Regions from separate parts of the Dyadobacter pollutisoli genome, predicted to be linked through region 1. Evidence: riboswitches for the same ligand, from Rfam matches in the RefSeq annotation. Region 1 holds a riboswitch; each other region holds the start of a gene.

Region 1 (8,248 bases):
AGAGGGAAAGCAAATTCTTTTGGTGAACAAAAATCAGGACTCCATTAGTGGATAATTTATCAGTATTTTTGAGTCAAATGTCAACATCTTCATTATCCATCGAAATTGCCAATACGATCGCGAAAGGACTATCTGTTTTCGGAAATGTCAATGCACTTAATCGCTGGCTGCAAAAGGGAAACAAGGCACTTAATAATCAAAAACCATTTGATCTGATGAATACGCCAACCGAACTTAAACTGATCAATCAGATCCTCGGGCGAATTGAAGAAGGGGTTTATTCTTAACTTGTGGCAAGAGCAGGTTTCTCACGGTGATGGACTAATCGTTCACGTCGATGATCCGAAACTACCTCCTGATCTGTTCGTATTGACCATTGAAATATTGACGTACGGGCTGTATAAGTTCTCTGAGGGTACTCCTAAGGAATTAAATTGGAGAGAGAGGAGTTCGAGAAGGTAATGCTTGCCTATCTACAGGTGAAGTTTAATTAATCATTAGATAGGCAGGGTTCAACATTTTAGCCCTACACCGTTCAAATATAATTTAAATTTTCTTAGTGCTTCTTGGCAAATTATATAGTCTGCTTTTTTTAAAGCTTGAAATGTATCAAAATCTGTAATACCCTCATATCTAGCAGTTTGGGAGGTTCTGTATAGGAGATGATATAACTCCCAGGCTCCCTTAGATAGCCTTAATACATTATCTCGATTCGGATTTGCATTCTTATTTATATCGAAATGGGTTTCTCCAATATCTCTACTAAGTTGTGATGATCTAGCTTTTAGAAGGTGTAATGCCACATAAAAAAGTACCGTTACCTTCCAATCAAAAAATTGTTCAGAAAATTCTTTCTCAATATTAGCACAAAAATTCTCATTGTGTGTGGCCTGCTCTAAATGTTCCGTCATTCTTTATCGCTTAGATCTAATTTTTCTTTATAGGAAATACGATCCGCTAATTGATCGGGAACAAATTGGAAATGAACCGGAAACTTTAAAGTAGGCTCTATCTGATCGTAAATTTCATAGAAATTTAGGATCGCAATTCTAGATTCGAGAGAGTCTTCGTTTAGAATAATTGAATAGTTAAGATCTTCTCGTTGAGTTTTGTCCAGATAAGCAGAGCTTATCAGCTCGCGATTACTCCTCAAGAAATGCTTGACAAACACATTTAGTAAATCCTTAAGTTGAGAGTCTAGATTATTGGACATCTTAACTAAGCCACCAAACGGATCATCCAGTCTTTGTTCGATGTACTTAACCAAGTCGGTTTTTTCGCCGATTTTGTGAAGCTCGTAGCTTCTATCAGCCTCATCCTTCATCTCTTCAAGTTGAGTTTGAAGGAGATATAAAATAGATGTTAATTTTTTGTCAGTTGTTTCTGCTTTTGATGCAGGTATGGGTTCGTTTTTCATATTTCAGACGCGGTAGTAAGTTGGGGATATTATGGAGAGGGTAATGGGAATACGTCTGGTATTAACTGATGTTATTTTTAAGACAAATCCAAGTTTAAGTGATAAAATATTTTATTTTTAAACAATTTATACCTGTAAAACTAACGCTATCGCAAAGATAAATTTGTAGGATGATTGAAGTTTATTTTTCATTTCCCTGAGAAAATGACCCAACGCGTTTTTTCAAAACCACAGGAGACCGAATTTTCAGACAACCCGCCCACATTGGAATCAAGGCAAGAAGTGCTGTCATGCCTCAGGAATATAATTTCATTCTAAATCCGTTGTTTCCCAGATACTACGATCTGGTTCAGGTAACCAACCTCGAAGATTATAAAAGAGATCAAAGGTTATAGTTTGAAATATCTTTTACCTTTACAGCCAAACAAGTTCTTTACAATATTTTTCCAACAGGAAAAGGATTTGCATTCAATGCATTAGAGGGGAATCGTGTGAGAATCACGAGCTGTCGCGCAACTGTAAGTAACACCGCAAGGAAGTTACAAGTCAGAAGACCTGCCTTTTCCATGTTGACAACGCTTTCGCGATTTGAAGCTTAGTCTGGTTTGGATATTTTTCAGAAATACCTCGTTTCTGATTTCAGAATGACCATTTCGTTCTAAAAATCCTTTCTTTTCTCCCCTCATTTCCACTGACGTTACCAAAGTACTGAAAGAACTTTAAATCGGTTTAAAGATTTAAAGAATGTCCGAACATCCGTCCAGTTTCCTGATTTCCGCACCTTCCAGTAATTCCGGGAAGACAAGTATTATGCTAGGATTGCTTCGCGCTTTGAAAGAGCGGGGACTGCGGGTGCAGCCGTTCAAATGTGGGCCGGATTACATTGATACCATCCATCATACCACTGCCGCCGGAAAGCAAAGTGTCAATCTGGATACTTTTATGGCTTCCAGCGAACACGTGAAGAACGTTTACTGGCACTATTCTGGCAAAGTAGATGTATCGGTGGCCGAAGGGGTAATGGGTCTGTTCGATGGCGCGGATAGAATGGTGGGAAGCAGCGCGGAGATTGCGACACTGCTCGACATTCCGGTGATCCTCGTCATTAATGCCCGGTCGATGGCCTATTCAGCTGCTCCGCTGATCTATGGCTTTAAAAATTTTAATAAGAATGTAAGGGTCGTCGGGGTCATTTTCAATTTTGTCAACACCGTTTCTCATTACCGGTTTTTACAAGATGCCTGCGAAGATGCCGGTGTGGAGGCCTTGGGATATTTACCTGAGAATAGAAACCTGAGCATTCCTTCGCGACATTTGGGACTACATATTTCGGCCGAAACCGATTATGAAGCCATCATTCAAAAGCTGGCAGAACAAATACCGCTGACCGTAAACCTCGACAGGCTGCTTGAAATCACTAGTCTTCCTATTGTTCAAACAGAAAATAAAAAAGAGGCCATAGCTGCACAAACCAGCGCGAAACTTAGGATTACCATTGCGCGTGACGAAGCGTTTTCATTTACCTATCATCAAAATATCGAAGTACTATCTCATTTTGGTGAAATAACCTGGTTCAGTCCAATGCGTGATAGTCATTTGCCTGAAACAGACCTGCTTTACCTGCCCGGCGGCTACCCTGAACTGTTTGCTCAGACATTGGCAGACAATGAAAGCATGCGCGAAAGCATTCATCAATATTGTCAAAAGGGCGGACTTACTTACGCCGAATGCGGGGGGCTAATGTACCTGGGCAAAACCCTTGTGACCAACAAAGGTGAAAGTTTCCCGATGACGGGCGTGCTGAACTGCAACACTTCGATGGAAAGTGCAAAAATGATACTGGGATACAGGATCATGCATTGGAATGGGCAAGATATTCGCGGCCATGAGTTTCATTATTCCAAAATATCGGACGAAAAATTGCAAACCGAGCCAGCTACGCTTACCAATGCAAAAGGAATAGCGGTAGACACGAAGCTATACCGCTCCAAAAATACATTCGCATCCTATACACATTTATACTGGGGTGACAAGCCCGAATTTATTGAACAATTGATCAAAACAGCCATTAATGCTGAAAGCCAATCACCATCTGGCGACAGCCGACAGCCGAAAGCCGAAGTATGAAAAGACAGCGCGTTACCCGTTCAGATGGCAAGGCGATTAACCTCGTGCAGCGCCGGGGACATTTATCGTATTGCTACAATGCCTGCTGCTGCGGACGGGTCGACAGAGGTTACGCGCCTGTTCCGGTAGAACTTTACAAAAGCGAATGGTTGCGACGAAAGCTGCGCAATGTCGTTCATATGACGAAAGGAGGCTGCCTGGGCCCCTGCACGCTGGCCAACGTGGTGACATTGCTGTTCGATGGGCATTCGATATGGTTTCACTCCATCAATAACGACTGGCAAATCGTCGCGATTTTCGACTACATTGATAGTATGGTCAAGGCGGATCGCTACCTGGTGCCGCCGTCGGATCTGGCCGAATATGTGTTTCATTTCTATACCTGGAAAGGCTCCGAAACAGCTACCATTGGCGGGCAAACTGCATTGCCATCGGAAGGGATCGTGTTTTTGACGCATGCGGACACAGACTTGCTCACGCTGAACCGGACTATGCAGCTCTTGCCCGATGATTTTTCCAAAACGTTGGGTATTAGTTTGCTGGCCATTAAAAGTGAAGAGCAAATGGAGCAATTGCTTCAAAGGGAACTGGCCGAGGCAAAGATCATCATTGTCCGCATTCACGGACGGCTTAGTAGTATTCCCGGTTTTAGAGAACTAGTCAATCTTGCTCAAAAAAGGCAGCAGCATTTGATAGTCGTCAGCGGAACAGGCGAGCTAAACCCGGAATTTGCGGCAGTTTCCACTGTTTCTCCGGCCATTTTGCAAGAAACACTGGCCTACTTACAGGCAGGAGGCTACCATAACTTTTTATCACTGTTATATTTTTTATCAGATCATTTACTACTGACCGGTTTTGGAGCGGAATCGCCTCTTAACTTGCCAGAACACGGTATTTATCATCCCGATTTGCCTGAAAATGCAGACATGTCGGATTGGTTGAAATACTATGATAAGGGCCTTCCAACCGTTGCGATCACCTTTTACCGGGCTCATTGGATCAGCGGGAACATTAGCTTTGTGGATGCGATGATCAGGTCGCTCGAAGAACGTGGTGTGAATGTACTACCCGTTTTTACATCATCATTGAAAACAGCAAATCCTGAAACCGGGATACCATTTGCGTTTGAATTTTTCGAAGTGCCCGGCAGATTCCGCATTGATGTTCTGATCAATACCATTTCATTTGCGATCACCGATATTCAGCCCGCTGGTACCGTTAGCAAACCAGCAGAGGCATTAATAGGCCTGAATGTTCCGATTTTGCAGGCCATAACCAGCGGAATGAGCCGTGGGCCCTGGGAGTCGTCGGCACGTGGGCTGAATCCGCTGGATACCGCGATGAATGTTGCCATTCCTGAGTTTGACGGCCGCATTATCACCGTTCCGGTCTCATTTAAAGAAAAGGGAAAGGACACAAAAGGTTATGAGCCGCTGGACGACAGGATCGAACGGGTAACCGGGCTGGCCGTACGTTTTGCAAGACTCAGACATTTAAAAAACAATCAGAAAAGGGTAGCATTCATTTTTACCAATTCCAATACCAAAGCATCCCAGGTCGGAAATGCAGTCGGGCTGGATGCTCCGGCTTCGCTCATGAACATCCTGCACGCTATGCAGGCCGAGGGTTACCGGATCAATAACCTTCCTGCTACGGGAACGGAGCTGATTCATACGCTGATAGATCGCTGTTCCTACGACGAAAATTATCTCACGCCGGATCAGCTTGCCCAAGCCGTCGGTCAGGTTTCCGCGGATCAATATGCGGGCTGGTTTCAGGAGCTGCCACTTGCATTGCAGCAAAAAATGACAAAACAATGGGGGCCACCGCCGGGAGAAACCTATGTACATGAAAATCACATCGCACTCGCAGGACTGGATCTGGGCAATGCGTTTGTAGCATTGCAGCCGCCACGAGGCTATGGAATGGATGCCGACGTCATTTATCACCAGCCCGATTTGCCGCCCACGCATCATTACCATGCATTGTACCGCTGGCTCAGGGACAGCTGGCGTGCGGACGCTATTGTGCATGTGGGCAAGCACGGAACATTGGAATGGCTTCCGGGAAAAGGGATTGGTTTGTCGGAAAATTGCTTTCCTGATGCTTTTCTGGGCGATTTGCCATTGTTTTATCCATTTATTATCAATGACCCGGGCGAAGGGTCTCAGGCGAAACGACGGGCACACGCGGTGATTATTGATCATTTGACACCGCCTATGACTTCCGCTGACAGCTACGGCGAACTCGCTCAGCTCACGCAGCTCGTCGATGAATACTATCAGGTAGAAAGCCTCGATCCGGCCAAATTACCATTGTTGCAAAAACAGATCTGGGATTTGATCAAGCAAACTAACCTCGATACTGACCTCGTTGCTATGCTCAGCCGCGACCACGGCGACCACAAACATGATTGGGACGATGACATGACGCCCGAAGGCGTTCCCGTCAGTCTCACTGAGATGGATGGAAAGGACATTGCGCATTTGATAGAGGATATAGATGGTTATTTATGCGAACTAGGCGCGGCGCAGATTCGTAATGGGTTGCATACATTAGGTGAAATGCCTCAGGACAATGCGCTGGTAGATATGCTACAATCGCTCACCAGACTGCCTAATGCTAATGTTCCCGGGTTGCAAGGAGAGCTCGCATCACTTTTTCAATTTGAAATAAATACGCTGCTTGATCATAAAGGTGAAAAACTGGAAAGAGTATCCGACCATTTTCAGGCATTAGCCGACAGGCGGGTGGTTACCGCGGCGGATGCCCTGGAAGTGCTGGGCGAACTGGGGAATCACCTTTTCAGAATGCTCGCGTATCATCGATTTGATCTAAAAAAGCTGGATCAGGTCCTTTATGAGACGCTGGACATGGTTCCTACAAGTCCTGAACTGGCTGGTATTCGCAGTATCATGGAGTTTGTGTGCCTGGAATTGCTTCCTAATCTTGCCAAAACCGATGAAGAAATAACGAACCTCCTGCACGGGCTGTCGGGTGGGTATGTACCTGCGGGGCCGAGCGGGGCGCCTACACGGGGGATGGCGCATATCCTGCCTACGGGAAGGAATTTCTATGCGGTAGATCCGCGTGTATTGCCGTCGCGGGCGGCTTGGGAGGTGGGGCAGCAACTGGCGAAAGAGGTGCTCGACCGGCATTGGAAAGAAACAGGACGTTACCCCGAAAGTGTTGGGATCAGCATCTGGGGCACGAGTGCTATGCGTACACATGGCGATGATGTAGCTGAGGTACTTGCGTTGCTCGGCGTGCGGCCCGTGTGGCAGGCTGAAAGCCGACGAATTACAGGCGTGGAAGTCATTTCGCTGGAAGAATTGGGGCGACCGAGAATTGATGTGACGACCCGTATTAGCGGTTTTTTCAGGGATGCTTTCCCGCATTTGATTGATCTGATGGACGATGCGGTGCAAATGGTGATTGCGCTGAACGAAGACTTAGAGCGGAATTTCATCAGGAAACATTATTTAAAAGAGCTGACGGAACTTCAAAAAGATAACAGTTTGTCCGTCGAAGAAGCTGAGGAGCGTGCGGCTTACCGGATTTTCGGGGCGATGCCGGGGAGTTACGGGGCGGGTATTTTGCCATTGATCAACGAGAAAAACTGGCATACGGATGCGGATTTTGCGCAGGCTTATGTGAACTGGGGCGGCTATGCCTATACGCGGAATGTGCAGGGAACTGATGCCCGGGAAGACTTCAAAGAGCGGCTTTCTCGCGTTGAAGTCGCACTGCATAATCAGGACAATCGGGAGCATGATATCTTCGACAGTGATGATTACCTGCAATTCCACGGCGGAATGATCGCCACGATCCGCAACCTCACGAGCCGCCAGCCCAAGCATTATTTCGGCGATTCACATGATACTTCGCGACCGGTTGTGCGGGATTTGAAAGAGGAAACATTGCGCGTTTTCCGATCCCGGGTCGTGAATCCCAAATGGATCCAGAGCATTAAAAAGCACGGCTATAAAGGTGGACTCGAACTGACTGCGACCGTGGATTATCTCTTCGGCTACGACGCTACCGCCAATGTGGTGGACGATTGGATGTATGAAAAAGTAGCTGAAACCTATGCGCTGGACAAGGCAATGCAGCAGTTTTTCGAGGAAAGTAACCCGTGGGCATTGCAGGCCATTGCGGAAAGATTGTTGGAAGCAGTACAAAGGGAATTGTGGAAAAATCCTTCCGAAAAAGCATTGCAGGAATTGAAAGCACTGTACCTGAAAGGTGAGGAGCTGCTGGAATCCCGGGCTGATTAGACAGGTTGATTTTAATGAATTGAAATAAAAAGATATATGAATTTGTACCCGTTTTCCGCCATTGTCGGACAGGCGAAACTGAAAAAGGCGCTGCTATTATGTGCCATCAATCCTGCTATCGGGGGCGTGTTGATAAAAGGTGAAAAAGGGACGGCCAAAACGACGGCGGTACGGGGTCTTGCGTCCATTATGCCCCTGACGGCTCAGGAAGGAGGTTTTGGAACGGAAAATATGACCGTACCCTTTGTGGATCTGCCATTGGGTGCTTCGGAAGACCGTATTTTGGGTAGCCTTGACCTCCAAGCCATCGTTTCCGAAAAGAAGAAGAAATTCCTACCCGGATTGCTCGCCAGCGCGCACCAGGGCATACTTTATATCGACGAAGTGAATTTGCTGGCCGACCATTTGGTAGACATTTTATTGGATG
Region 2 (8,248 bases), 3.8 Mb from region 1:
TGAGATTACAAAATAAACAGCTTTGTCTACACTGGCAGGAAGTACAAATCCATTGTTGTAGTCCGTATGTTCACCGATGAGGTTAATACGGCCTGGCGACCTGAAAACCCTTATTTTGTCTGTATTCCCAAATTTGAGAAAATATTTTTCCCTGATACTGTCAATGATATTCACTTCTGTTGTCAAAATTTCTGAACTGATCATTTGATTAATAGCCTTTCACCAGATTTACCTCGTTAGCCACATTTCCACCGCTTTCCAGTGCGAAAATGTTGTTCAGGAATAAATCTACTTTGCCCATGTGTTCATGTTTGTGCCCGCCGCCGGTGTGCTGGGTAAGTATTACATTGGTCATTTTCCACAACGGGCTTTCCTCTGGCAGCGGTTCGATCTCGGTAACATCCAACACGGCGCCGTCCAGTTTTCCTGAATTCAATACTGCTATCAATGCATGCTCGTCCGTCGTACTGCCCCTGCCTACGCTTGCGTACACGCTTTGGTCTTTCATTTGAGAGAAAAATTCCGTGTCAACAAAGTAAGTAGCAGTTCCGGGTAATGTGTTGATCACCAGGTCAGCGTGCGGCAATGCATTCATTAAATCTTCACGGCTATGTAAATCTGCTTCGGGAGAAGTTCTCGCCATCATATGCGTGTTGCAGCCCAGTCCTTTTAAAATCGCGTTGACCGACTGTCCTATTGTCCCTGCGCCGAGAATAATAACATTTTGCTGATACAAAATTTTTAATTCGGCACGGAGCTTGGCTCCAACCCATTCTGATTTTTGTTTGAGCAAAGTCAAGGTGTCCAGTCCGCGATAAAGTGCAAGTACACCGCCTACGATGGATTCGGCACAGGGCCGGGCAAACCAATCGCCCATATTGGCTACTTTCACACCATCTTTTAGCGGGACGGAAGCAAACTGGTCGAAGCCAGCCGAATCCAGTTGCCAGAATTTGAGATTGTCGGAAACATTGTCAAACCATTGAACTGGTGGGTTGCCGAGAATATAATTTGCGGACTGAAAAGACGATAACGCCTCTTCGTCGCTGGTAGTTTCGGTTCGGAAATGAATGATATGCTGAGGCGATAATGTGTCAACGAGCTTTTGCCTGAGCGGCTCATCCAGCATTGAATGGCAGTAGATGATCATTTATTTTTATGTTTAAAGAAGCAAGGTAAAACGTTTTACCTGTTTTTGCACTTGCTTTAACTTTCGACATCGATATTATTGTTGTTAAACAGAAATTATATTGTCCTCGATCGGGCATAAAACACTAATAGTAGTTCCCCGCCCCGGATAGGAATCGATACTCAGTTTGCCGCCAAACGCGGCGGTCCGCTGTCGCAGGTTTAGCAAGCCATTTCCGGAATTTTTAATAGTCTCTCCCGCAAATCCGACACCATCATCTTTGACGACGAGATTAATGTTGTCATTACTTACAAACAGATCAATTTTCACATTCTGTGCCTGAGAATGCCTGACCACATTATGCAGGATTTCTTTGTAAACCAGGAAAAGATTTCGCCGGCAGTCATTCGGAATGTACAGGTCTATTTCTTCGGCTGGCAGCTGCATATTCAGCTCAATCGGCTGATGTTCGAGCAATGCATAAGCCGTTTCTTTGATCCGGAATGAAAAGTTGCCCACCGAATCGTGTGTAGAATTAAGGCTCCATATGATTTCACGCATGCGGGTTACCACCTTCCGGGAAGTTTCTCCGATCGTTTTAATGGTATGAGCAGTGACAGCCTCCTGGTTTTTAAACTGTCGTAATGCGGCATGGCTCATGGCGCTTATGCCACTCAGATCGGCACCCAGTTCGTCATGGAGGTCGCGCGAGATATCATCACGGATACGACGGAGTGCTGATTGCTTCTTTTCATTTTCCTGCAACTGTTCAATAAGCTGGGCCTGGGCTAGTATCATTTCCTTCTCATTCTGGCGGTTTTTGACAGACATTCCCAATGTGAAGCAGAGTACTTCCAGGATCACGCCAAACTGCATGTAAGTTACCGGGTAGGAGAACGGGTTGTCAGGATTTTTGGTAAAAATAATTGGTATGTAATTGACAGACAATGCAGTGAGGCAGCCTATCACAAAAAAGAAGGACCCGGCGATAAAATAGGCAATGGCCGCCTGGTGGAGTTTCAATATACGGGGCACCACTACTAAAGCACCGATTGCGAGAACGGCTCGGAAAAGAATGTAGTTACTCGTCTTAATGTTGTCGGGAACATCGCTCAGCAGGAACAAAACATCGATCGCGAGCTGGACGCACAAAATGACCGACATCCATCTCAGTAACTTATAACTGAACGGGTCCAGCTTTGGAATTTCGATCAGCAGGATCGCGAAACGGATATATAGTAAAAAAGCCAGTGACTCAATGAATGAAACCGCGAAATTGGCCCCGGGTTTATAGTCGGCCCGCTGGTAATCAATGTCATCCAGGTAAAAGGTGATCATCATGCAAAATATGTACAATGCGTATTGCCAGTAAATTGCTTTTCGGTGCTGGAGAAAGGAAAAGAAGGCGTAAAAAGCCATCATACATAGCATGCCGTCGAAAAACAGACGTAGCTGCTGGTAGGAGGTAGACCAAGAGTGCATGTTAGATTAGCGGGAAGATTGAGGTTTACTTAACGAAGTTTTTCCTGGCTAATCCTGACAAAACGTGTGTTCTTATTAATATCAAGGCAGACGCTTTTGTGGAATGTAAATATAACTTAAACGTCTTGAACCTCAATACGTTTGACGCGGCCCGCTGCATTAAATATGTTTTAATATTTTCTTTCCACGTGAGCGGAAAGCCGGTGTTTCGAAGTCCATTGCTTCTTCGATGATCACGCGTAATTCGTTTTTAATTTCCGGATAAATTTTGCTGAGATTATAAAGGATAGTCAATGAAAAAGCCCTGATCGCAATGGCGGTCTGCCGGTTTTGGACCAACGCAAAGCACGCGTCCATTAACTCGCCATGAAATTCTTCGGGAATTGCGATCTCTTCCAGTATCCGGGCACTGTTTCGGATCACGGCGTCGTGAATGTCGGCGCGTTTCAGCTGGCTCACCAGTACTCCTATATAAGGTCGAATGCTTTGTGGTTTTTGTTTCGAAGCAATGCTCACACTGTACGCAGCACGCTGGGCAAGCCGGAAATCATCGGAAAGAAAACAATGTATCAATTCTTTAAAGGCAGCATCCGAAGTACAGGCGTAGGCAGCGATCCGCATTGCGATCAATTTGGAATGTCTCGGATCGGCAAGCAGCTCAGTTTTAATGTTCATTTTCCAAACCGGTTAAAATCAAAAGTGCCCCGTTAACAAACGGAGCACTGAAAATAGCTATAAAAATGATGATTTGACAGGCTATTTATTATCGCCCACCATTTCTTCCGGTTTGACCCATGCATCAAATTCATCAGGAGTCAGGTAGCCGAGGGCTACTGCAGTCTCTTTTAATGTTGATCCGTTTTTGTGAGCAGTCTGAGCGATTTCGGCAGCTTTGTAATAACCGATTTTGGTGTTCAAAGCAGTTACCAGCATCAATGAATTGTTCACATGCTTTTTGATGTTTTCATGCAGCGGCTCAATACCGACAGCGCAATTGTCATTGAAAGAAACGCAAACATCACCGATCAGGCGAGCAGAATGCAGGAAATTATAGGCCATCAAAGGCTTGAAAACATTTAGTTCAAAATGACCATTTGATCCGCCGATACCGATCGCCACATCATTACCCATAACCTGTGCAGCTACCATTGTCATGGCTTCGCATTGGGTGGGGTTCACTTTGCCGGGCATAATAGAGCTTCCGGGCTCATTGTCGGGAATGTGTATTTCACCGATTCCCGAGCGTGGGCCTGAGGAAAGCATACGGATGTCGTTACCGATTTTCATTAGACTTACAGCCACTGTTTTCAATGCGCCGTGCGCTTCTACAATGGCGTCGTGTGCAGCCAATGCTTCAAATTTATTTTCAGCAGTAATGAAAGGAAGACCTGTCAATGCAGCGATATGTTGTGCCACATTTTCTGAATAACCTTCTGGCGTGTTAATACCTGTTCCAACGGCAGTTCCCCCCAAAGCAAGTTCAGAAAGGTGAGCAAGTGTGTTGTAAATAGCACGCAAACCGTGGTCGAGCTGGGAGGCATATCCCGAAAACTCCTGGCCCAATGTCAATGGGGTCGCATCCATGAAGTGCGTACGGCCGATTTTAACAACATTTCTGAAAGCCTCAGATTTAGCTTTCAATGTATCACGCAGTTTAATGATACCCGGAATGGTTACATCCACCAGGATTTTATATGCCGCAATGTGCATAGCAGTCGGGTAAGTATCATTGGACGACTGCGACTTGTTTACGTCATCATTGGGATGAAGAAATTTGGTCTTGTCTGCCAGGTCACCGCCTTGCAAAACGTGTCCGCGGTAGGCGATTACCTCATTACAGTTCATATTAGACTGTGTTCCGGAGCCCGTTTGCCACACTACCAGCGGAAACTGATCATCGAGCTGCTCAGTAAGGATCTCGTCACAAACCTGACCGATCAGGATGCTTTTTTCTTCTGGTAAAATACCCGCTTCAAAGTTGGTAATGGCAGCGGCTTTTTTTAAGTATGCAAAGGCTTTGATAATTTCCTTTGGCATTTTATTAATATCCTGAGCAATAGGGAAGTTCTGGATAGAGCGTTGCGTTTGAGCGCCCCAGTATACATGGGCAGGTACCTGCACTTCGCCCATGGTGTCTTTTTCTACACGATATTCCATTTTAAGGTATAAGGATAATGTAAATGAACAATGCTTATTTTGGTGGTAAAGTTAGGGTTGGGCTTGCAGTTTTTGGTGTTTTTTAAAGAGAAATGTTTACCCACCTGGAAAGAATGTTTAGATTGTCGCCTTTACAGTTTAAGATTACTTCAAAACATGACTCCCAAAATCAGTATTTACCCGGACTACCAATCGATGAGCCTGGCTGCGGCAGATCGCGTACTGACCTTACTGGCCAATAAACCCAATGCCGTCATTTGCCTGCCTTCGGGAAGTACACCGCTTGGCATGTTCCACACACTGGCGGCCGCGAATCAGAAGGGAATGGCCGATTTTTCCAAATGTATTTTTATTGGCTTGGACGAATGGATCGGAATGGGAGCCGATGACAACGGAAGCTGCCGGGACCTGCTCGACAAGGATTTTTTGAAACCCATTGGATTAAGGGACAATCAGATCGTTTTTTTCGATGGGAAAGCTATTGATCCGCAGGCCGAATGCGACCGTGTCAACAAGGTGGTGGCGAGTCTGGGCGGTTTGGACCTCATTGTTTTGGGAGTTGGAATGAATGGACACCTTGCCCTCAATGAGCCAGGAACCCCGTGGGACACTTACGCCCACATTTCAGAACTGGAAACCGTGACCAAGGAAGTTGGGCAAAAATATTTTGAAAAACCCACCATCCTGACCAGAGGAATAACGGTCGGTATCAAACACATTCTTGAATCCAAAACCGCTATTCTGCTGGCCTCAGGCAGCTCGAAGGCAGAAGTGATCAAGCGTGCGCTGGCGTTCCCGGTAACCGCTGACTTTCCTGCCACCGCATTACAGAATCATCTCAATGCAGAATTGATACTCGACGAAGAAGCTGCTTCATTGATTCAAAAGTGAAGATAATGGTAGAAATCGGGTTGAAAAAATCACTTTTTGAACTGCACATTTTTGGGTAAAAAAGATAATTTATCGCAGAGCATTATTAATTTCTTACGGCTTCACTTAAATCGGTTACATGTTGAAAAGCCGATAAATTTTCACTTTAAATTTGAAACGTTCTTTGTGAACGCCCGTCAATCGGGGTAATGGTTTTTGCTTTGGACCCCTCATCCAAAACTAGCAAAACAAAAAGGAACCGTGTGCAAATCACGGGCAGTCGTGCTACTGTAAGTATCAGTCCAATCATTAAAATGGACAAATTTTGACCCTGGTGTCCCATTGTTGTAAACCACAGGTACAGCGAGAAGGGCGGTCAGAATGATGCAAGCCAGGAGACTTGCCATTACTCTCAATGACTATTCTCTCACGAAAGGGGAGTAGCCACGCATTGATTTACCACATATTGTTTCAGCGTGAGCAGCATTGTCTGGTTCCTTTCGGTATCTGTCAATGTATGTAAATCCTGCTATGGTATGAAGTACTGATCAGTATCCAGTCAATTTACATCAGGATGGGAGGGTGTTTTCACAGGGTTTTTATTAACTCTTTAAACACAAATGCAATGTTATCACACAACCTGGGTTATCCGCGTGTGGGAAGCCACCGCGAACTCAAAAAAGCCAGTGAGCAGTTCTGGGCCGGCAAAATCAGCCGGGAGGCACTTCAAAAAGTAGCGCAGCAGATCCGCCGTGAGAACTGGCAAACTCAAAAAGAGGCAGGCATTGATCTGATCCCTTCAAACGATTTCTCGCTGTATGACCACGTTCTCGACACTTCGTTAATGGTTGGCGCCATTCCAGAGCGATATCATCAGTTGATCGACGGAAAATCCAACCGTGAGCTGGACCTGTACTTTGCAATGGCCAGAGGAATTCAACGCGACGGGCTGGACATTAAGGCAATGGAAATGACCAAATGGTTTGACACCAACTACCACTACCTCGTTCCAGAATTTGTCAAAAACCAGAAATTTCGCCGGTATTCGGATAAAGTTTTGCTGGAATTTGAAGATGCCTTGCACCAAGGCATTGTGACCAAGCCAGTGTTCGTGGGGCCTGTTACCTACCTTCTTTTGGGAAAAGAAAAAGAGGGAGGGTTTGATAGAATTGATCTGCTGGATAATCTGCTACCTATATATATTTCAGTATTAAAAGAGCTTTCAGCCCGCGGAGCAGAATGGGTACAGCTGGACGAGCCAGGCCTTGTACTGGACCTTACGGAAAAGGAAAAACTAGCGTTTCAAAGCGCATACTCACAGATCAGGGAAGCATTACCGAAGCTGAAAGTGCTGGTAGCCACGTTTTTCGATGCCTTGGAAGAAAACTTGCCGATCGCAACCGGCTTACCTATTGACGCGCTGCACATTGATTTGACAAGAGGGGCTGAGAGTTTCAAGTCTCTTTTAGAAGATGCGGCATTCGTTTCTTCGTCTAAAATACTTTCATTAGGCGTCGTCGACGGGCGGAATATTTGGAAAAATGACTATCAAAAGTCGCTGGATTTTGTCTCAGAAGCAGTTAAAGTTTTGGGTGAAAATCGGGTATTTGTTGCACCATCATCTTCCTTGCTGCACAGTCCGTATGATCTGGATCTTGAAAAAAATGAAGAGGTACTGACGCCAGACGTTAAAAACTGGATGGCTTTTGCCAAACAGAAATTGAAGGAAGTGACCACCATTGCAAAGCTGGCTGGCACAGACTGGGCGTCGGATGAGGATTTTATAGCAAACCAGAAAGCTGTTGGAAGCCGGAAAAACTCTCTGCTGATCCATAAGCCAGTGGTTAAAAAGCGTGCTGCGGCCATTAAAGAGGAGGATTTCGAGCGTTTAAATCAGTTCTCTGTGCGACAAGCCATTCAACTGGAAAAATTGAAACTGCCTCTCTTTCCTTCGACTACCATTGGTTCTTTTCCGCAAACGGATGAAGTCAGGCAGCTGAGGGCCAACCTGAAAAAAGGGACGCTGACATTGGAAGTCTACGAAAACCGCATTAAGGAAGAAATTATCAGCTCGCTCCGTTGGCAGGAAGAATTGGGTATAGATGTGCTGGTGCATGGCGAGTTTGAGCGGAATGATATGGTGGAGTATTTTGGCGAAAGCTTGTCGGGTTTTGTTTTTACGCAAAATGGGTGGGTACAAAGCTATGGCAGTCGTTGTGTGAAGCCACCCATTATTTATGGTGACGTGGAGCGGCCTGCTCCTATGACTGTGAAATGGTCTTCATTTGCACAGGCTAATTCTGAAAAACTGGTTAAAGGAATGTTGACCGGACCGGTCACTATTCTGCAATGGTCGTTTGTCCGCGACGATCAGCCGAGAAAGGACACCGCTTTTCAGATCGGGCTTGCGATCCGCGACGAGGTGGTTGATCTGGAAAAGGCTGGTATCAAAATAATACAAATCGACGAACCAGCCATTCGCGAGGGGTTACCATTAAGAAAACACGCCTGGAAAACGTATCTGACCTGGGCGGTGGATGCTTTCCGCCTCAGCGCAGCCGGGGTGGCCGATCAGACCCAGATCCATACGCATATGTGCTATGCAGAGTT
Region 3 (8,248 bases), 820 kb from region 1:
TCCGCGGGACCTGTGAACAAGTAGAACTTGATAATTCCACGGACGCCGGTGTTCGCATTGATATCATATTCCATGGCAACTGTCGCATTGGGCACAATCGAACGTGTCCCGAAAACATCGTCCTCCGCCTGCACAGCATTGGCATAATTGGACACATAGTAGGCAATGTGACCACCAGAACCTTTTTGATGCATAGCCCGGTGAAATCCTAAATCGCCCGCATTGAAATAAGAAGCGTGTGCGTCATCACCAGCCCCGAAATTGTTCCTCGCTTTCCATTGGGCGAATGTCTCTCCTTCACTCAATTCAAATACACCGTCGGCGTCGGTATCCTTAATGGCGCCAGTGGACCTGTAATAAGCTATGGCCTGCGCCTCGGTAAGCGTTTCAACCATACTCAGAAAAGGTGCAGATGTCACGTCCGCAAGAGGCGGATCTTTTTTATAGAAATCATTGGTACAAACAGTTCCGGGATCGGCCGGATCAATAGCCGAGGCAGCACCTGAGGATACAGAGGAAGTAAGTAATGTACGGGCCGCCACAATGTCCGCACCTCTTTTCACTTCAATCGAAATGTTGGTGTTCAGCGGAAGTCGGGCTATGATCAATGTCGGGTCCGCCGCACTGATGGTTGCATGCTTGATTTTCGGCGCACCGGCTGTCGGGATCGTAATGGTTACGTCACAATCTCCACCCGGAAAAATCGGGTTGTTCAGATTGTCTTGCAGATAAATGCAAGTTCCTCCGGTAATGGCGACATCCGTATTGATCGACGAAAACTTGTTGGTAGTGCCTACGTATTTGTCACCGCTTTTATTGACCGTCGTAATCTTCTCCCAGATCCCACTCTTCTCGTTATAGTCCCAAAGCCCGATATTGGCCGGAGCAGCACTTTGAATATCTGATGAAATAGGCACATTAATGTCCGCAAGGGCGGTTGGGCTGATGTTGTACCTTTTTGTGGGGTTTGCCTTATCTCGTATTTGTACGTCAATGGCCCCGAAACTCACCAATGTTTTGTCCGATCCATTTTCCACAGCCGCATAATCTCCCGGCATTAATCCCTGCGAATTGTACAGGTCAATGGTACGAAGCTGAACATTCACTGCTGATAATACCTTATTGCCGTTGCTGTCTGTAATACTCCCGGCAGGTATTTTGATGGTCGCCGCTGGTCGGGAGCGTCGTTTTTGTTCTTTGTCAAAAGTGACAAATCTGGTGAATTTGTCTTCTTCCTCCGTCAAAACAATGTCATTTCCCGGATCAAATTCCTTCACCGTGGCGCTAACCAATTTATATGTTTGTTCAAAAGCCTCTTTTTGGAAAATCGTCGAACTGAGCATGAATCCCGGTTTCTCGACATTGAGCACATAGCGGTTGTTTTCCGCCTCATCGACCCGCACACTGAAATGCCCTTTGCTGTCAGTTGCCGCCACCTGTTGCCCATTAATCGTGATCACAGCACCGGGGATCTTCCCGCTCCCGTCGATGTTGAGCGCCACACCCGAAAATGCGACTTTTCCGTCGTTGTCATCAATTGAATAAGAGGTAAATGCGGCCCCTCCAAAATCATCGAGTACTAGTAATGTCAGCAGGTTTTTTGCTTTCACGGCCGTTAATTGCCATGTCGCCTCAGCATTATTTGAAAACGTTGAGCCCGGATAATCTCCGCCGGGAAGCCACATATAGGTAAGGGTTTGCCCTTCCTTGTCCAATGTATTTGCTACAACTTTCAGTTTGGTCGAAGGCAAAGTGCGCAGCACTGCCTTACCACTCTCATTGAATGCTACAATGTATTTAATAGCAGGTTTTGTATTTTTAAAAACCAAGTCATACACCTGACCATTAGCCTGTACCGTCTGATTGACCACTGCCCGCTGGCAAGTAGCCGTAATGGAAAACCTTGCCTTTGGTGGTACTCCTGTTAAAATAAATTCTCCGGAAGTATTACACCTTACTGCACTTTTTATTTTATCAAGATCAACAAAAACGGTTGTAAAAAAACTAATCCCAAATACTTCATTTTTAAAAATAGCAGGAAAACCATCAGCTAATTTTACGGTACCGAAAATGTAATTATTCTCACGAAAACTAATTCTCAATTGTCCCGGATGATTGGTCGCTTTTTCAACAGTTGTTTTATAACTCTGATTGATAAATCCTTGTTTAGAAAGATTAATCGTGTAATCACCAGGTTGAAGATCTTTCGTGCGGTAACCACCATCCAATTCCGTAGTGTCAATTGCAACTGTACTACCGGAAGTATTTTTAATAGTGACAATTACATCCGGTAAGAATACTTTTTTAACAGATTGGTCTTTTATTCTAACTTCCGTAAAGACATATCCTGTTATAAGTCCTGCTATCGGGCCGTTCGGCGTTGGCTTAAAACACGACTCCAATTGCAGCAAGGCAATAATGCCCATAGAAATTAACGCAAAAGCATAAATCTTTTTCATGGTAATAAAAGGTTAATTATCGATACGGAATAGAAATTGGACTGCGTACTAACTACAAAATGGAAATCTTGTATTGGTCAATAAAAATGAGAAGTAGTGGCGATGACTTGCAGGAGCAATAAAATATTGAGTAAATGTAGCTTGCTACCAACATTAAATCACAGAGTAGTTATACTGAAATGAGTAAGTATAACTACTTGATTTATTGGCAGATAGTTGTTGTACAAAAAGTAAGTATGCGGATATTTATTCCGTGAAATTTATTAATATGATTTGTTCATATTAATAAATAGATTTTACAAAAACGAAATCTAAAATGCTTCCAATAATGTGATTGTTCCGATTGTAATGGATAAAAAACCAACGATATAATTAATAGCTCTCAGCACCGATTCTTTTTTAGCAGCAAATTTGTTGATTGAAAATGCGAAGAAATATCCGTAGGCGGACATTGATAAAATAATTCCGGCACTTTGAAGTATGATAATCCAAACTGCTGTATATGCATCACTCGCCGCGAGCGTCAATGCAACTGCACATGCGCCGCCAGTTCCGGCCAGTCCATGCACCATTCCTACCCAAAATGATCGGCTTACTTTTTTAGCATTCAATGGTTCTTTTACCACATTTATTTTGTGAAAATTTCGCCGTAGTGCAAGTACACCAAGCCATATCATCAAGGGCCCGATAATCAGCTCTACTTTCTCGGCTATATCTAAGGAAATGGTGGATTTTAATAATAAAACCAGGCAGGCAAAAAGAATCAATGTAAATGAATGCCCCAGTGCCCAGTGGGACGAGCGCCAGATTAGTTTTAAACGATCCGCCGGTTTTTGATTTTTGCCGGTAGCCAGTACAGACACAGCAGCCATGTGGTCGGGTTCAAATGAATGCTGTACACCCAAAAGAAGAGAATCAATCAATAAGTAATTTAACATTTCCTGTAAATATGATTTAGAATTTTTAGCATTCCCGTAATCCAAAATGAATTAAAAGAAGTTAAAAGCTCAGAGGCTGCCGATCATGCGGCGGAAATAAATCAGACAGGAAAAGAAGAGAAATTATGCATTAGCATCGCGCAAAGACGCACAAATATCCTTGACAGGATATGCAGAAAATGATCCGGACCTGACTAGCTTTTTTACGCGAAAGCATCATCAAACAAAAAATGGCAGGTATCTGACTTGTAACGTTTTATCATCGTTACTCACAGTTGCGCGACAGTCCGTGAATTTAACACGGTTCCCTATTTTTCACATCGTGGACGTGAACCAATTTTTGTGGAGAAGCAAGACAAAGAACTTTAAGTGCGCAAAGTAAGCTTTTTTACATTAACATATTAATCCTGGCCTGCTCTTCCGATCCCAAACTGGTCGCCCGCACGCACAGCCCGGTTGCCGCTGTACTGCACTTCGGCCATTTTTTCACTGGCCACACTATTATTGAACTCGTCTTTCAATGTAGAAATAATCTTGCGGGTCTTCACCTCTATCACCTCCCCGCTCGACGGATACGCGTATTTCCCGTCCATGCTGAATGTGACCCAGCCGGGCATATCCTGCACCGGAATGGTCGTCAGTTGCTGGTAAGGTGCCGTCGCTTTAAATACGTGCAACCGCATATTATGCCCATCACAAACCCAAAGCTCTTTTTCGTCAGGCGTAAGACCAATTCCGTGACTGGGATTTCCGTGGCGACGCACGGGGCCCATTTCCCATCCTTCCACGGCTACATGCGCGATTTTAGTGCCTTTTTTCAAATCCCCTACCTCAAAACCGAGCAGACTATCCACCGTCACATACACCATCGTTTCCTTCGCATTGATCGTGAATGGCCTGATGTTATTGGCAAAAACCCCAACTTTCCCTGCCAGCGTATGAGTCTTGGGATCTGCCACATGCAGCCACGGACTGGCAATATCGCCCATGTAAACAAAATTCCCGGACGGCCCGTAAATGGTATTATGCGCCCTTTTATGGACATTGATCTTCTTCATAATGTCCCCGGTTTTGCAATCGACTACATTCCAGAAACCCTTTTCCAGTGACGGCAGGTACATGGTTTGCCCGTCCGGCGAAATCGACATCCGGTCGCATCCTCCCTCATAAGTCTTTTCCCATATCACCTTTTCACTCGTCAGGTCAATGCGCTGCAAGCCTTCTATCGTACTGATATAAATGCTGTTGAGCGGAATGCTGACCGCGATGCCTTTCACATTGGACGGCTTGCCGTTGGGGTGCAATCCATTGGTAGTGATCCTTTTGACAAAACGATGATTGTCGTTCATATCAAAAACCAGCAGCCCGTGCCCACCATACCCGAGGTAGTCGCGGATGCCGGGCGTGGCTACGTACAGGTATCGTTTTTCAACAGCTTTTCTATCGGTTTTTGGACGCTTATCTGCCACTACCGTCTTCGCTAATGTTTGCGAATGTACATTCGAAGAGAGCAGGATCAGGCCGCAGAATAATGTAAACAGTCTGGCTTTCATGATGGGATTAGTCATTTAAACAGAAGGTATTTTATAACCGTTATGGTATTCTTTGGCAATGAATTTGTTGGCCGCAGCATCGGTGAACAAGCCTTTTTGTTTGTCCCAATACAATTTTTTGCCGGTACGGAAAGCAATATTTCCCATCTGCGAAAAAATAGCAATGTCAGCCCCCACCTGGACCGGCGCGTGCAAGTCCTCCAATTTCCGGGAACGGACCACTTCGATGAAATTTTTCGCATGCAGGTCCAGCCCATTGTCCGACGATTTCTGCAGTGCCACCGCCTCCATTTTTTTACCTTCCGGTATCACCTCCCATCCATTCCGGTCGAGGACAAGTGTGCCATTATTGCCAATGAAAGCGATCCCGTGCTGGCGGTTATATGGCCCATCGTCAATGCCAATGGCGTGCTCCCATTGAATGTTGAAATCGCCGAATTCATATACAGTAGTCAACGTATCAGGCGTTTCTGCGCCGGAATCAGGATTCGCGAACTTACCTCCCGCCGCCATAATGCTGTTCGGAATTTCGGCTTTCATTCCCAGCAGCGCATAATCCAGCAAATGAACGCCCCAGTCAGTCATCAGCCCGCCGGCATAATCCCAGAACCAGCGAAAATTGAAATGAAAACGGTTTGGGTTAAAAGGTCTTTTAGGAGCTGGCCCCAGCCACATATTGTAGTCAACCCCGGCTGGCGGAGTACCATCAGGCAGCTTGGAAATAGGTGTTACCCAGCTAAAATACGACCATACTTTCACCAGCCGTATCTTACCCAGCTTACCCGAATGCACGAAATCCATCGCATCCCGAAAGTGTTTCTGGCTCCGTTGCCACTGCCCTACCTGCACCACCCGGCCCGATTTCTTCTGCGCAGCAACCATAGCACGGCATTCCGCGATAGAATTTCCGATGGGTTTTTCGACATATACGTCTTTCCCCGCCTGACAAGCCTCTACCATCATCAAACAATGCCAGTGATCCGGCGACCCGATGACCACGGCATCTATATTTTTGTCTTTCAGCAATTCACGATAATCGGCGTAGGTTTTCACTTTCATTCCTTTCGCAGCGAGTTCGGCAGCGCGCTTGTCCAGGACATTTTTATCCACGTCGCACAACGCCACACATTCAACCCCGGGGTTTTTCAAAATGGCCGTAAGATCCGACCAACCCATTCCATTCACACCTATGGCACCGATCCGGATGGTATCTGCGGGAGATGAAAGCTTAGGAAAAGCCGACAATGTAGACGGGAATACCGTTGAAATGCTTGCGCCCGCCACAATAGCGGTAGCAGAACTGATAAATTTTCGTCGCGAATTTGTCATGATTAATAAAATCTAGTAGATCATATAAATCATAAAAGGTCACTACCGGTGAAATATTACCCGTGGAATCTGCGCGACTACATGCTGGCGATCCGTGCCTGTCGTTTCCTCCATTGAAACGAAACGCTTACCGGATGGTGATCGGACAGTGGCAATCCCGTATGGTTTCGGAAGCTTTCATTTTCCAGTTTATAATTTCCCGGTTCCAGCATGAGGTCCTCAGAGCTTCGGTACAGAATTTTGTCAATAGTTTCAGTGCCCTGCCCGATGTCGAGAATATTGCTTGCCGGCAACGAATCTGCGTGACCGGGCATTTCATTTTTGTTTTGCAACAACACCCAGGCATCCGCTAAACCGTTATTTTTGAGCAACGTATGAATATTATCTTTTGAAAAGCTATAATGTCCGTTGAGGTCTCCCATGACAATGACGGCGTGGCCTTTTGAATGACTGGCAATGTAGCTGCTAAGCTGCCGAACATTCCCACATCGCGCCCTGGCCGCCGCCGGATGGTTATAAGCATTGGCATGTACATTGTAAAAATCAATGAACACGCCCAGCGCAACCTGTATCTGAGTATAAGTAAATCCCTTCGGCGTCAGGCAGTCAGCTCCCGTGCAGTCGTTCCAGCGGATGCGGCTGAGACGGTGGATCGGGTATTTCGATAGCGTATTCAGGCCGTCACCAAATGGTACCGCGCCTTTGGTTTGTGTGCGGTAGAAATGCTGGTTGCGACTTTCACAGAGATTTTTGTGGTAGTTGAAATCCTCCTGGACATGCGCAATGTCGTACGAATTGAGCCGCCCGCCAATATCGGCAATACTGACAGCCCGCCGGGTAACCGCGCTTGAAATGAATTCGGGCAGCCCCGCGATGTTATACGTGATCGCTGAAAAGCTGCCGGAATCCGAAATACTTAAAGAAGCAAGATGCCTTTTGGAAGAAACATGTAAAGGGGCCTCGCTGAAAATAAAAGGCATTAAGATTAGCAACAAAGCGGTAATGGGAGAAGCGTAGACTTTGGACATTCTCTTTTTTCCTGGATATGTTTGTCAAATCTAGCCCTTTCATGTTGCCCCAGTACTTCTGGAAAATTATGTAATCGTTAATTTAAAATTTCTGAATCAAAATTGATTTAAAAATCTACCACAGATTCGCCGGGTTCATAAACGGTGGATTTCCTTGGAAAAATGGTAGGAATGACTTGATATGGGAAAACCCGGTACGAAAAGCCCGCGTCAGCTTTTGAACGACAATGTAAATGTCGTGCCCTCGTTGGGTTTGCTTTCAACTGCAATGCTTCCTCCGAGGCTGGTCAGGTGGCTACGTACCAGGTAAAGCCCGATACCTTTGGCGTCGCTATGGTTATGGAATGTCTGATTTAGCCCGAAGAGCCTGTCTTTCACGAGATCCATATCGAAACCAGCTCCCTGATCCTTGAATATCAGCTGTTTAACATTCCCTGACCTTTTTGTCGAAATACCGATGACAGGCGTATTATGCGGAATAACGTACTTGATCGAATTCGTGATCAGGTTGAGAAAAATGCTCTCCATGTAGCTCGCATTGAATTTAATGTCGTCAAATTCCGAAAAGTCTGCCGTGATCCTGGTTTTGGAGTTTTCAAGAAGTGTTTTTAGTGACAGCATTACAGTGTCCAGCGACGCACTCAGACTTATTTCACCTCTTTTGACGGTCAGGAGATCCTTTTGTACCAGAATATCAACATAATGGTTCAGCGAATCTTTCAGGCTTTCGGTCGCCGACTTTAAAATATCGATAAACTGTAAAGTCTCCGCATCCTGAATTTTGGAAGTATCCAGAAGGCCAAACACAGACAGCAGGTTGTTGACCGGCGACCTGAGGTCATGAGATGTCGTATAGGTCAATTGTTTAAGATCCTGATTGATCCGGGTAAGGTTAGCAAGAAGCGCATTCCGGTCTTGTTCAATGATCTTTTTATGGGTGA
Region 4 (8,248 bases), 2.8 Mb from region 1:
AGAAAACAGTTAATTTATGTCTCGAACTGGGCATTAATACTTTTGATCATGCCGACGTATACGGGGATTTTACCATTGAAGAACATTTTGGTAAGATCATTAAAAATAAGTCTTTCAAGAGGGAGGACATTGTTCTGTTCAGCAAATGCGGTATCAGGAAGTCTGATGACAAGTACCTGACTTATTATGACACTTCCAGGGACCACATTGTGAATAGCATCAATGGTTCGCTGAAAAGGCTCAATACCGACCATCTGGATATTTTTCTTTTGCACCAAAGCGATTTTCTGTCTGATCCCGAAGAAACTGCTACTGCACTGGCAGAAATCGTGAAAGCAGGGAAAACGAAGCATATCGGTGTGGCGAACTTTACAGTTTTCCAGCATCAGCTACTGGCTTCATATCTGAGAATCCCGATCGTTACCAACCATATCGAGCTGAACCTGATGAACACTTCGGCGATTGAGGATGGCCGGATCGATTTTATCAAACAGAGTTTCAGCAAACCGCTGGCATGGGCGCCGCTCGCAGGTGGAAAAATCCTGAACGGTACCGACGAAAAGGCTGTGAGGCTAAGAAGCAAGCTGGAAGAAATTGGCAAAAAATATGACGCTAATATCGAGCAGACTGCTGTCGCCTGGCTGATGAAATTGGGTACATTGCCTATAATCGGCTCATTATCGGAAACGCGGATCAGAAATGGCGCGAGTGCATCTGATATCAAACTAAGCCACCAGGACTGGTACGAAATATATCAGGTTGTGGGGAAACAATAGATTACGATGGAGTATTGTTTGCTATTTTGTCAAAACAATACTCCATTCATTTCCACTGAAAACCTTATATTTCTCTGAGAAACTTCCCATGTTGACTCCGAGAGAAAAATTGAGCAGGCTATTAAAGTAGCCCACATTCTCCCCTTCTTTTACCTCTCCAAAGGTGTTTACATACCGCACCTTGCCTTCGTAAATTTTATTTTTCAGGTGAAAAACCTGCACATGAACGTCATCCCCGATTTTGACATTTAGTTTATTGAAAACCTCTTTGTCAATATTAGTCCACACATTACCGTACTGAATGTCCAAAATAGGGATTCCACCTGACACTTCGCCATTTTCAAAAGACGGCTTCTGATAGGCAATGGATTCGATTTTGCCAGGCAACTTCGGCCCTACCTGAGAAAGGGAAATCACCTTCGCAGCAAGCCGCGCTCCGGTAAACGCATACACATCGCGACCGTGAAAAGTATAGGATTCGTTCGAGTTTTTACGTCTGTTAACCGCTTCATCTATTTCATGAACCTCCTCTATACCAAGCTGTTCAGCTACCAATGTGAGTGTACCATTGTCGGGCGTGACAAAGTAGTGCCCTGATTTGGTCAGCAATACCACAGATTTTCTTTCAGTACCTACTCCCGGATCTACTACGGAAACAAAAACGGTGCCTTTTGGCCAGTAGGGCGCGGTTTGCACCAATCGATACGATGCCTCCCAAATATTGTAAGCCGGTATCTCATGGGTCACGTCGAATATCCTGAGTTCCGGCGAGACTCCCATTGCCACGCCTTTCATTGCCGAAACGGCACCATCTTTCAAGCCGAAATCTGACTGAAAGACGAGCATATTGTTTTGTGCAAATGCATTGGATATGGCCATCATCACAGCCGCAACTGCTACCAGATAGCTTTTGAATACCTTTTTATTGAAACCAGAATACTGAACCCTTTTCATAAAAACCCCTTTCTTATTGTTGATATGATTTAATCCTTCAATTGCTTGGCGTCTAGTTTTCTAATGATCTCTTTTTTGTTAAAAAGTAGCCTCCAAACAGCAAACGGTATTTCCTGACCCTTCATACAGGTTTTGCAAACATCGCTTTCGGCCGAAACGGGTGCATTGTAAACCAATAATGTGTCACTCAGTTGTTGCAGGTTATCGCTCGCAACTGACTTATTTTTGGCACTATACAAATATGCATCGAGTATCTCTCTTTCCTTTACCGCCAGGTCCTGGTTTTTAAGGTCAGCAACTCCCAGAAGTTCCACTTTAACACCGTATTCTTTTTGTAAAGCCGCGATTACAGGGATTGCTCCTACATTCTTACAAAGCTCTCCTGCTTTTTCAGGGTTCTTTTTCAGCTCGCTTTTCAATGACTTTTCAGCTATCTGGGCAATTTTCTTTCCCCATTCATCTGCCGAATAAATCAGCTGCGTATTGGTAACCCGCTTGATTTGCGTCGCCTTGATCTCCTTGTTTAATTCTTTGGTATTTTCTACGCGGTTTCCCAGATCACATCCGGTCATTAAAATCACCATGATGCCGCAGTACAGTATTTTTTTCATTTTCTGATCAATTAACAATTCTTCCACACCATTCAACCGGTTGATGTTCACAAGTTACGCCGAACGTTTGAAAAACATTCATTTGCCTAAAATGCGTATCTTTGTGCCCCGAATGAGTCGTGCCAAAGATATTCAATAAAAATGATCGATAAATTAGAAGCCATAAAAGAACGTTTCGAAGAAGTTTCGCAACAAATCATACAACCGGAAATTGTGTCGGATTCTACCCGTTATTCCAAAATCAGCAAGGAATATAAGGATCTGGGCCGGATTGTGGAGCAATATGCATTGTATCTGAAACTTCAAAAAGATATCGCTGGCACGAAAGAACTGATCGCGACTGAAAAGGATGAGGAACTGAGAGAAATGGCGAAGGAGGAGCTCGACGAGCTAGGCCCGAAACTGGAAGAACTCGAACAAACGATCAAGGAATTGCTCATTCCAAAAGATCCTAACGACAGCCGTAACATTATCCTCGAAGTAAGAGGCGGAACCGGTGGCGACGAAGCTGCGATTTTTGCCGGAGACCTATTCCGTATGTATCAGCGTTTCTTTGAGAAAATGGGCTGGCGCGCTTCTATTATGGACTTTACCGAAGGTTCCAATGGCGGATATAAAGAGATTATCTGCAAAGTCGAAGGCGAAGACGTTTATGGAAAAATGAAGTTTGAATCGGGTGTACACCGGGTTCAGCGCGTACCGCAAACGGAATCCCAGGGCCGAATCCATACATCGGCAGCATCAGTAGCAGTATTACCGGAAGCGGAAGAAGTGGATGTGCAGATCAATATGAATGACGTGCGTGTGGATACTTTCCAATCGTCAGGTGCGGGAGGACAGTCGGTTAACACGACTTATTCTGCGGTGAGGCTGACCCACATTCCGTCGGGACTGGTGGTAAGTTGCCAGGACGAGCGTTCTCAGCTCAAAAACAAGGACCGTGCGCTAAGCGTTTTACGGTCAAGACTCTATGAGATCAAATTGAAGGAACATAACGATGCTATCAGTTCGCAACGCAAGTCAATGGTGGGAAGTGGCGACCGTTCTGATAAAATCCGTACTTATAATTATCCACAAAGCCGCATTACCGATCACCGCATTGGTTACACGGTTTATAACCTTCCGGCTGTTATGGAGGGCGATATCGGAGAATTTATCGAAAGACTAAGAATCGCTGAAAACGCAGAGCGGATGCAGGAGGGGGAAACGGTTTAGATTATTAAGTCCCGTTTAATAACAATGTCTTCCATCTGGTAAGTGAAATGTTGATCCTTAAACGAAAGATTGACTACTTCTAAAATATTCGTTTTCAAATCTTCAAAATCGTCTCCCTCTGTTCCAATAAACTTACCCTGAATCAAAGTATGGGCACTGTATCCAATGTCCTCTTTGATAATGTTCATTGTAATCACCGGTCTTTTCATCGGTTAGTTATTTTGAGGGATACAACCCAGCATAAGTCTTGGATTTGTAGGTGTCGAAATCCTCTTTTTTGTGATAATCTTCCCCGATGAATGTGATCACCTGGTGAAATTCTTTGGCTTTCATATAGCCGGGCAGTGGCTGGATCATATTGAATTGATCGTCAAGGAAAACGGTCGTGGGGTAGCTGGGCTGATTATTGGTGAGCGCCAATGCTATTTCATTAATCCCTCTTCCGCCCTCAGCCAGGTATTTGAATTTTTTATCTCCCAATGTAATGGCTTCTTTCTGTTCTGCGTCCAGCTTTACCGCGTAAAATTTTCTGTTCACGTACTCAACTACTGCTTTGTTTTTGAACGTCTCCCGGTCCATTACTTTGCACCATCCGCACCAGTCCGTGTAAACATCAATTAGTACCTTCCGCGGCTCCTTCTGAATTTTCGCATAAGCTTCTTCAATGGTCAGCCACTGAATTCCTTCGGCCGGACGATTGCCAGAGTCTGCTTTGAAGCCGGTAGACACCGCTAGCAGCGTCAGAACAAGAAGTGAAGAAGTTATGAATTGTTTCATGATTTTTTTGATTTCTCTTGGGAAACAAATTTCAGCATAAAAAAATTGTTTATCTGCTTTTGGCAAAAGAAACCAATATCCCTCCGATCACTATCAGCATCATTCCGGTAATCGTCGAGAGCGACGGAATGGATTCCCCCATCAAAAATCCGATCAGGACTGAAAAAAGAATATTGGAATAACCGACGGCTGCCACTCTTCCGGCTTTATCAAATGTGAATGATTGTGTCAGCATTTTCTGGCCCATTAATGCGGTTAATCCCAGCGCCAGAAAGCCCAGCCACTGCCATACATTTTCAGGCCATTTGAATGTACCTATCAAAAAATCAAGATGTTCCATCGGGTAGTAAGTCCCTACCAACATGGATAGTATTGGCATGATGATCCCGCTCAGCATAAAGGACAGAATAATCGCCCGGGTATCGTACACCACACCCAATTGACGGATCGACAGATATGAAATGGCGGTGAGCAACGCATTACCCAGCCCCAGTGCATTGTCCCGCATGGAAATGGACAGATCGGGACGAAAGACGAAGAGTATCCCGGTGAAACCGACAAATATAGCTGCCCATTCCTTGGAATTGAGCGTTTCTCCGATCAACAGCCAAGAAAACAAAGCCAGAAAAATAGGATAGGTATACTGATAGGTAGAAGCGCGGCCCAGTCCCAGCGTCTGAATTGCGTAGAAAAGCATATAAAGCGACAATGTTCCAACTACTCCCCTGAAAATCAGCAGTCCCAATTTACCTCCTTCTTGTCGCATCGGCCGTCGCCATACGCTGGTAATGATGAAAACTACACCGACAATATTTCTAAAAAACACAAGTTGTACAATGTGAAACTCCTTACCCAGCCATTTAGAAATCGCGGAGGTCAATGCAAAGAAAAAGGCCGCTCCCAGCATGAGATAAATGCCTTTAAAGGAAGCGGTTGCAGGGAGGTTGTCAGTAGTAGCGGCCAAAAACAAACGGATTTGCCCCAAATATAGCGCATATCCTACACAGTCGAAAGTCCTTCCAATTGCTTATCTTTGTGGCGTTTGGTGCCATAGCGCTGCCTCAGCAGCAATTAGGCTTAATAGGGAATTCCGTGGTAAACCGGAAGCTGTCCCCGCAACTGTAAGTCTGTTCCAATTGATCCAATCTTCGTGGCCACTGTAAAACGGGAAGGCCGGGGATCAAAAGACGAGCCAGGAGACCTGCCATAATGATTCTAAACTTTTGTTTTCGGTGGAAAAACAAAGGGATATTTGCCCAATTCATCCATTTGCCCAGGTGATCATTGACCGGTGGTTTTTCATGGCCGTTACTGTATCCATTTGCATTTTTCTTTCGGAGAATCTTTTGGCACAGAAAGATAGCGTGCAACTGGAACCGGTAACTGTGAAAGGATTTGTTCCTGAGAGATTCATGAGCGGCCTCAAAATACAGAAAATAGATTCTGCTACATTGACACAATTCCGGTTTGGCAACATCAGCGACCTGCTTTCACTCTATACACCCATTGCATTTAAAAATTACGGCCCCGGCCAGCTGAACACCGCTTCCTTTCGGGGAACATCGGCTAATCATACGGCAGTGTTATGGAACGGGCTGAACATTAATTCGCCGATACTTGGCCAAAGTGACTTTTCCACCATTCCTGTTGCCGGTTTTGACCAATTGTCTGTTCAATATGGCTCATCTGCGAGCGTAGTAGGCAGTGATGCAGTCGGCGGCAGCATTTTATTGAATAGTAATGCAATCCATGAAGGTATGCACCAATCCTTTGGCAGACTGCAGGAAAGCTTCGGTAATCACCAAATGCAATACACAGGCCGGTATGCAGCAGCCATAAACGACAAATGGAATTTTTCCGGGAAAACCAATTTGTACTTCGGCCGGATGAATAACGATTTCCCGTATTCAGAGCGAAGAAAATATACATTGCTACCATCTGAAAGCTCACAGAAAGGTATCGTTCAGGATCTGTTTTTTCAATCCAAAAATGACCAGGAAATATCCGTACATGTGTGGCTAACGTCTAACCGGTTAACCCTCACACCTGATGACCAGGCAGGTAGGGAGCTTACGCAGACGGAGGCCTATCGTACAATGCTGCGTTACCGGATCAAAGATCTGACTTTCAGAACTGCCTGGGTGCGGGACGTGATTGACTATGCGAAAGGCGACTATGCCTTGCTCGACCATGCTGTGGCAGACAAGTTTTCCAGCCGGGTTGAGAAGGATTTTCAATGGGATTTAAGGAAGTCGGGAAGTAACATTCAAATGAAGGTCGGAGGCGAATGGACCCATTACCGGGCACAAGTGGCTGGTTATGGAAAATCGCTCATTACCGAAAACCGGGGTGACCTCTATGTCCTCACACGCTGGCAGGCTACGCCTCACTGGCTGGTGTCCGCCAATATGCGCCAGGCATTTATGACGCGTTTCAATCCACCATTCACACCATCAGTTGGTACTGAATATCAGCTTCTTCAGAACATTAATTACAGCTTAAAAATGAAGGGTTCTGTTGGAAGAAGCTACCGTGTACCCACATTGAATGAAAGATACTGGAAAGAACTTGGCAACCCGGACATTAAACCGGAAAGTGGCTGGAACAAGGAGATAGGCTTGGAACAGAGCTACCTCGCCGGTATTAATCAAACATTCACCACTTCACTTACCGCTTATCATAACCGGGTCAGGGACTGGACTTACTGGAATCCTTCCAAAAGTTATCACGTGGAGAATTTGCAGCAGGTACTGGCGCGGGGAATTGAACTGCAACTGGGATGGAGAAATCATTTTCAAAGCTGGAAATCCGGGATCAATTTGGGATATGCATTGAACAAAAGCTCGCAGGAGAAAGCTTATGATGCTTATTCCGTCGACATTGTCGGCAAGCAGCTGGTTTTCGTCCCGATGCATTCAGGTAATGGGAATGCATTTATCCAATATAAAAATACCAGGATCACAGGCCAGGTACAGACCATCAGCAAGCGGTTCAGCACTTTTGATAATTCGCAGTTCCTGAACGGTTACACCTTGGCTAACTTACTGGCCGAAACGACAATTTCTTTGAATAAAATAAAAATGCGTTTTCAGGGGCAGGTCAACAATATTACCAATACATTTTACCTAAATGTCAGAAACAATGCGATGCCGGGAAGGAGTTTTGCGTTAAGTTTGACCATGAGTTACGATTCGAAGACCAAATTCTTTCAATAAATAAAACAAAAATGAAAAAACAGTTAACCAGATTAGTAGCAGTAACATCCTTATCTATTTTAGCCTGGTCGTGTAACCAAAGCGATCCAGCTCCAAAAGGCGATTATATACAAGGTGTATTTGTGATCAATGAAGGTAATTTTTCACAGAACAATGGAGCTATTTCTTTCTTTGTAAGAGAGCAAACTGTTTCGGAGGCTGATATTTTTTCCAAAGTGAATGGTACTGCATTGAAAGGCGGCGTACAGGGTTATGCCGCGGTGGGCGAAAAAGGTCTGATACTGGTTGATAATTCAGCTGCCGGCCTTGATAAGGTTGAGATCATTAATAGCAATACATTTAAATCGGAAGCGACTATTGGCGCGCCGGACATAGAAAACCCCCGCGAAGTTGTGATCGGAAGCAACAATACCGCTTACGTTTCATGCTGGGGCACCAATGCTAGCTATACCTTCAAAACGGGCTACATCGCTGTCATTGACCTGAACACCAACAAAGTGACCCGGAAAATTGATATTGCAGCCGGCCCTGAGAATATGGTTTTCAATGCAGGAAAGCTTTTCGTAGGAACCACTTCGTTCGGTACCGACAAGAACCTGTATGTTATCAACACCGGGACAAACATTATTGAGAAGTCTGTTCCTTTGGACATCGCACCTAACCCGATCGGTATTGATGCCAACGGAAAGCTTTGGGTCAA

What was found. A riboswitch is a leader RNA that binds a small molecule or an ion and turns the genes downstream of it on or off. The one in region 1 is predicted to bind cobalamin.
Positions count from the first base shown of each region.
Region 2: linked by a shared signal. The riboswitch ahead of metE (5-methyltetrahydropteroyltriglutamate--homocysteine S-methyltransferase) and the one ahead of ON006_RS15125 (cobyrinic acid a,c-diamide synthase CobB) in region 1 are both predicted to bind cobalamin.
Region 3: linked by a shared signal. The riboswitch ahead of ON006_RS11945 (cytochrome c biogenesis protein CcdA) and the one ahead of ON006_RS15125 (cobyrinic acid a,c-diamide synthase CobB) in region 1 are both predicted to bind cobalamin.
Region 4: linked by a shared signal. The riboswitch ahead of ON006_RS26750 (TonB-dependent receptor plug domain-containing protein) and the one ahead of ON006_RS15125 (cobyrinic acid a,c-diamide synthase CobB) in region 1 are both predicted to bind cobalamin.

Region 1 is NZ_CP112998.1:3,702,771-3,711,018, reverse strand. It holds gene ON006_RS15140 (MbcA/ParS/Xre antitoxin family protein) at 78-287, shown strand; gene ON006_RS15135 (hypothetical protein) at 513-911, opposite strand; gene ON006_RS15130 (hypothetical protein) at 908-1,417, opposite strand; cobalamin riboswitch at 1,859-1,994, shown strand; gene ON006_RS15125 (cobyrinic acid a,c-diamide synthase CobB) at 2,162-3,544, shown strand; gene cobN (cobaltochelatase subunit CobN) at 3,541-7,821, shown strand; gene ON006_RS15115 (magnesium chelatase subunit D family protein) at 7,858-8,248, shown strand, end outside.
Region 2 is NZ_CP112998.1:7,521,399-7,529,646, forward strand. It holds gene galK (galactokinase) at 1-204, opposite strand, end outside; gene ON006_RS31340 (D-2-hydroxyacid dehydrogenase) at 209-1,150, opposite strand; gene ON006_RS31345 (sensor histidine kinase) at 1,235-2,611, opposite strand; gene ON006_RS31350 (HEAT-like fold family protein) at 2,771-3,286, opposite strand; gene fumC (class II fumarate hydratase) at 3,368-4,768, opposite strand; gene ON006_RS31360 (6-phosphogluconolactonase) at 4,925-5,659, shown strand; cobalamin riboswitch at 5,832-6,060, shown strand; gene metE (5-methyltetrahydropteroyltriglutamate--homocysteine S-methyltransferase) at 6,264-8,248, shown strand, end outside.
Region 3 is NZ_CP112998.1:2,878,356-2,886,603, forward strand. It holds gene ON006_RS11940 (carboxypeptidase-like regulatory domain-containing protein) at 1-2,459, opposite strand, end outside; gene ON006_RS11945 (cytochrome c biogenesis protein CcdA) at 2,771-3,397, opposite strand; cobalamin riboswitch at 3,613-3,750, opposite strand; gene ON006_RS11950 (beta-propeller fold lactonase family protein) at 3,799-4,950, opposite strand; gene ON006_RS11955 (Gfo/Idh/MocA family protein) at 4,966-6,279, opposite strand; gene ON006_RS11960 (exonuclease/endonuclease/phosphatase family protein) at 6,357-7,307, opposite strand; gene ON006_RS11965 (sensor histidine kinase) at 7,518-8,248, opposite strand, start outside.
Region 4 is NZ_CP112998.1:6,460,297-6,468,544, reverse strand. It holds gene ON006_RS26785 (aldo/keto reductase) at 1-776, shown strand, start outside; gene ON006_RS26780 (SAM hydrolase/SAM-dependent halogenase family protein) at 798-1,730, opposite strand; gene ON006_RS26775 (hypothetical protein) at 1,760-2,341, opposite strand; gene prfA (peptide chain release factor 1) at 2,483-3,556, shown strand; gene ON006_RS26765 (hypothetical protein) at 3,553-3,765, opposite strand; gene ON006_RS26760 (thioredoxin family protein) at 3,773-4,333, opposite strand; gene ON006_RS26755 (DMT family transporter) at 4,383-5,297, opposite strand; cobalamin riboswitch at 5,360-5,557, shown strand; gene ON006_RS26750 (TonB-dependent receptor plug domain-containing protein) at 5,566-7,548, shown strand; gene ON006_RS26745 (YncE family protein) at 7,560-8,248, shown strand, end outside.